Regions from separate parts of the Marinobacter nauticus ATCC 49840 genome, predicted to be linked through region 1. Evidence: riboswitches for the same ligand, from Rfam matches in the RefSeq annotation. Region 1 holds a riboswitch; the other holds the start of a gene.

Region 1 (2,395 bases):
GTTCTGGCCGGGAGGTATCGGGTGACAGCGTTCGATGGTGCTGATTTGCCGGAGCATGGCGGCCGCCTGAGGGCCGCGGCTCAGCGCTGGGGCATTCCTCCGGAACAATGGCTGGATCTCTCCACCGGTATTAATCCTGTGCCCTGGCCGGTTCCGGCAATTCCGGCGGAGGTATGGCAACGGCTGCCGGAGCCGGAGGATGGGCTGGAAGAGATTATCCGTATCTGGGCCGGGGCACCGGAGTGTGCCTGCTGCCTGCCTGTGGCAGGCTCCCAGGCGGCGATCATGGCCCTGCCAGCGATTCGTGCCCGTAAGCATGGTTTCGGTCGGGTGGCCGTGCCCATGCCCGGTTATCGTGAGCATGGTCATGCCTGGCGGCGAGCGGGTTTCGACGTGGTGGCGATTCCTGAACAGGCGACTATGCAAGCGGAGCTGGCGTGGCTGGATTCTGTGGATGTGGTGGTCTGGATACAGCCGAATAATCCGACCGGGAAGCTGATGGATCCTGTCCGTTTACGGTTTTGGCACGAGCGGCTGCACGAGCGTGATGGCTGGCTGGTGCTGGATCAGGCGTTTATTGAGGGCGAGCCGGGCTTCGGCCTGGACCCGTGGGCGGGCGCTCCGGGGCTGATCGTGTTGCGCTCACTGGGCAAGTTTTTCGGGCTGGCCGGTCTCCGTGCCGGCGCGGTCCTGGCCGACCCTGGTCTGGCGCGCGAGATGTCGAACGAACTTGGTCCCTGGACGGTCAGCGGTCCGGCCCGGTACCTGATGGCCAGGGCGCTGCAGGATAGAGCCTGGCAGGTGGAGGCTCGTGCCAGCCTGCAAACGGCCAGGCTGCGCATGGACGGCCTGCTCAGACAATATGGGTTGTCGTCCCCCACCGGCACTCTGCTCTTCAGAACGGTTCAACATCCCCGCGCAGCGGACATTGCTGATCAGATGGCTTGCCGCGGCATTCTGGTCAGGCGTTTTGACGCACCCGTAGCCCTGCGCTTCGGTTTGCCGCCGGATGAAACCGGTTGGCAACGGCTGGAGGGTGCGTTGTCTGAATTAACATATCTCATTGACCACCCCCACCCTGGTTGATAGTCTTGCCCGCGATTTCAGGTGCTGTATGCATTTTGTCCAGGCTGGCGATAGTCCGGAGGAGTGCCTGCAGTGAAACGGGAAGCCGGTGACATTCCGGCGCTGCCCCCGCAACGGTAATCAGGTGAAAGGCAACCCAGTACGCCACTGTGCCAATGGCATGGGAAGGTGGTTGCCCCGGAGCACAGGCTCCGCCTGTAAGCCCGGAGACCGGCCTGAAAGGCGGAACCTTGGGTTCCGGACACCAGACGTTGCGGAGGGCGACGGCGGTGGGTGAACCTGGCTCGCATTTACTGACATGCCCTCCACCCCCGTCTGAGCAGTCTGTCTTCCTCCGCAGTTAATTGATCGACCGTACGGGTGCGTGCGGTGAAACGTGAGTGAAGCTATGAGTACTGCCAAAGCCCTTCCCGTCCTGATGTTGTTGCCACTGGCGTTGCCTGCTGTTGCCGCCGATGAAGCGTCGGATGAACGCAAGCTGGAACCGATTGTCGTTACCGCCACCCTTGGGCCTCTGACTGCGGGTGAAAGCCTGTCATCGGTCACGGTTATAGACGAAGAAACCATCCGCGAGCAAAGCCCCTCAGAATTCAGCCAGCTGCTGCGAGGACAACCCGGCATCAACGTGACCGGCAACGGTTCCTTCGGAAAAACCACCAGTGTCTACACCCGCGGCACGGCCAACGACTCCACGCTGCTGCTGGTTGATGGTGTGCGCCTGCGTTCGGCCACATCCGGTGGTCCCTCCTGGCAGTACTTTCCCGTTGAACTGATTGAGCGGGTGGAAATTGTCCGTGGCGCCCGGAGCTCACTTTACGGTTCCGATGCTGTCGGTGGCGTTGTGCAGGCTTTTACGCTGGACCCGGAAGACACGCCGGCAGGTTGGGTAGAAGCCGGTGCAGGCAGTTTCAACACTCAGAAAGGCAGTGCCGGTGTTGCTGCCCGCGCTGGAAATACCCGTTTCAGCCTGAGTGGTTTGCATAAAGAAACCGACGGTACAGCAGTGATCACCGATGGTGACGACCGGGGCTTCCGCAACACCGCCGGTATCGGACGTGTCGTCCATGAGCTGGACTCCGGCGGAGAAGCCAGCCTTGTGATGGTGCAAAGCGAGGGCAACACCGAATACGAAGGCGGCGAAATTGATTTCATGATTCGCACCATCGGCTTCGGGCTGGAAACCCCGGTGAGTGACTACTGGCGTCATTCACTTCAGTTCTCTGAATCCCGGGACGAAACCGACAACGTTACGCCCACATTCAATAGCACCTTCAATACCCGCTCACGGGCAGCGCGTTGGGACAATACC
Region 2 (2,395 bases), 290 kb from region 1:
GGCGTTGCCGTACAGGTCGTGCAGGTCTGGCACATCGCTGGGGGAGAACAGGGTCCAGTCGCGGTCTTCGCGCATGCGTTCGATCAGCAGATCCGGCACCCAGTTGGCGGTGTTCATGTCGTGGGTACGGCGGCGCTCATCGCCGGTGTTCTTGCGCAGTTCCAGGAACTCTTCGATATCCAGGTGCCAGCTTTCCAGATAGGCACAGACCGCGCCCTTGCGCTTGCCGCCCTGGTTCACCGCCACGGCGGTGTCGTTGACCACTTTCAGGAACGGCACCACGCCCTGGCTCTGGCCGTTGGTGCCCTTGATGTGGGAGCCCAGGGCCCGCACCGGCGTCCAGTCGTTGCCCAGACCACCGGCCCATTTGGACAGCAGGGCGTTATCGCGAATGGCCCCGTAAATGCCCTCCAGGTCGTCGCCCACCGTGGTCAGGTAGCAGGACGACAGCTGGGAATGCCGGGTGCCGCTGTTGAACAGGGTGGGCGTGCTGGCCATGTAATCGAAACTGGACAGCAGCTCATAGAATTCGATGGCGCGGGCGTTGGGGTCGTCCTCACGCAGCGCCAGGCCCATGGCCACCCGCATAAAGAAGACCTGGGGCAGTTCCAGGCGGGCCTTGTTCCAGTGCAGGAAGTAACGGTCGTACAGGGTTTGCAGGCCCAGGAAGCCGAACTGGAGATCGCGCTGCGGTTTCAGGGCGTTGCCAAGGCGTTCCAGATCAAAGGCCGCCAGGGCTTCGTCCAGCAGTTCGTAGCGGATACCGGCGTGAACAAAGGCGCTCAGGGCCTGTGGATAAATCTCTGCCAGCGGAAGACTGCGGGGCAGGTCCAGGGCTTCCGCTGTTTCCAGGCGGAGCTGTTCCAGCAGCAGGCGGGCGGTTACGGCGCTGTAGTCGGGTTCCCGTTCAATGCGGCCCCGGGCGGTCATGATCAGGGCAGACAGGACTTCAGTCTCTTCAATGCCGTCGTAAAGGTTGCGCAGGGCATCTTCCACCAGCGAATCGCCGTCAATACCGTCCAGGCCGGTGGCCGCCTGTTCCACCTGCTGCTTCATCAGGCCCAGATCCAGCGGGGCGATGCTGCCATCGGTTTTTTTCACGGTCAGGTGCGGGTGCGCTTCCACCGGCTCGTCCACGGCGCGCTGGCGGGCGTGTTCTTCACGGTACAGCACGTAGGCCCGGGCCACTTTCTGCTCTTCGGCCCGCATCAGGGCCAGTTCCACCTGGTCCTGGATGTCTTCGATGTGCACCTTGCCACCGGCTTTGAGGCGGCGGCTGATGGCCTGCACTACCTGTTCGGTAACCCGGTGCACGGCGTCGTTGATGCGGGCGGAACCGGCTGCCTGGTCCCCTTCCACCGCCAGGAAGGCTTTGGTTACCGCCACACTGATCTTGGCCGGGTTGAAACTCACCAGGGTGCCGTTTCGTTTGATAACTTGCAGGGATTGGGTATCGGTCGCGGGGGCCGGGGGTTCGGCAATGACAGTGGCTGTCATGGTGCTCTCCTGAATTCGCGTTGGTTCCGTTTCACCCTCGCGAACGCAGTGGCACACCTTGCCCCGAATACGGGCAGGCCTGACCAATCTGCTCACCCTTGAATCGCGAAGGTGCAGTCCAGAAACCCATGGGGGGCTTCTGATCCCTGGCAGGTCTTCGGACTCAGGGGCGTGAACCTTTCAGCTCTGCCTAACGTGGCGACTTCCCGGCTTGCGCCAGTGTCATCTTGCCACGCTCGTTCCCCAATACCGCTGCGCGTCAGTTCCGGATTCTCACCGGATTCCCGACTACCCTGTGATCAAGATGATCAGAGTTTGATCACAATATATGGTAGTTAACCAAGGACCCGATCACTATATAGGGCCGAATACGCCAAGACAAGGCACTTTTTGCAACAGAGCCTGTCCATCTCCAGACCACCGGATTTGAGGAATGAATGTGAGAATTTCACTGCTTTTGGCCAGTACCCTGATGCTCGGTCTCGCCGCCAGCCCGGTGTGGGCAGACACAGACCGGCTAACCCGGTTCTCCACCATGACCTCACTGGAGGACGGCTGGGAGCCCCTGACCTTTCCGAACATCGAGACACACACCCGCTACACCCTGGACACGGACGACGGCCAGCAGGTGGTCCGTGCCGACGCAGACGCCAGCGCTTCCGGGCTGATTGCCCGTGTTGAGCTGGTGCCCGGCGACTCGCTCACGCTGTCATGGCGCTGGAAGGTGTCGAACATCTACGAAGCCGGCAACGCCCGCGAAAAGTCCGGTGATGACTACCCTGCCCGCATCTACGTCGCCTTTGAGTTTCAGCCGGACAAGGCCGGCTTTTTTGAACGGGCCAAGCGCAAGACCGTGGAAGTGCTGTTCGGCGAGACCCTGCCCGGCAACGCCCTGAAC

The links. A riboswitch is a leader RNA that binds a small molecule or an ion and turns the genes downstream of it on or off. The one in region 1 is predicted to bind cobalamin.
Region 2: another riboswitch for cobalamin. It lies ahead of MARHY_RS18110 (ribonucleoside-diphosphate reductase subunit alpha); the one in region 1 lies ahead of MARHY_RS01040 (TonB-dependent receptor domain-containing protein).

The regions. Positions count from the first base shown of each region.
Region 1 is NC_017067.1:238,176-240,570, forward strand. It holds gene cbiB (adenosylcobinamide-phosphate synthase CbiB) at 1-25, shown strand, start outside; gene cobD (threonine-phosphate decarboxylase CobD) at 22-1,086, shown strand; cobalamin riboswitch at 1,121-1,317, shown strand; gene MARHY_RS01040 (TonB-dependent receptor domain-containing protein) at 1,475-2,395, shown strand, end outside.
Region 2 is NC_017067.1:3,933,994-3,936,388, forward strand. It holds gene MARHY_RS18110 (ribonucleoside-diphosphate reductase subunit alpha) at 1-1,497, opposite strand, end outside; cobalamin riboswitch at 1,629-1,825, opposite strand; gene MARHY_RS18115 (DUF3047 domain-containing protein) at 1,970-2,395, shown strand, end outside.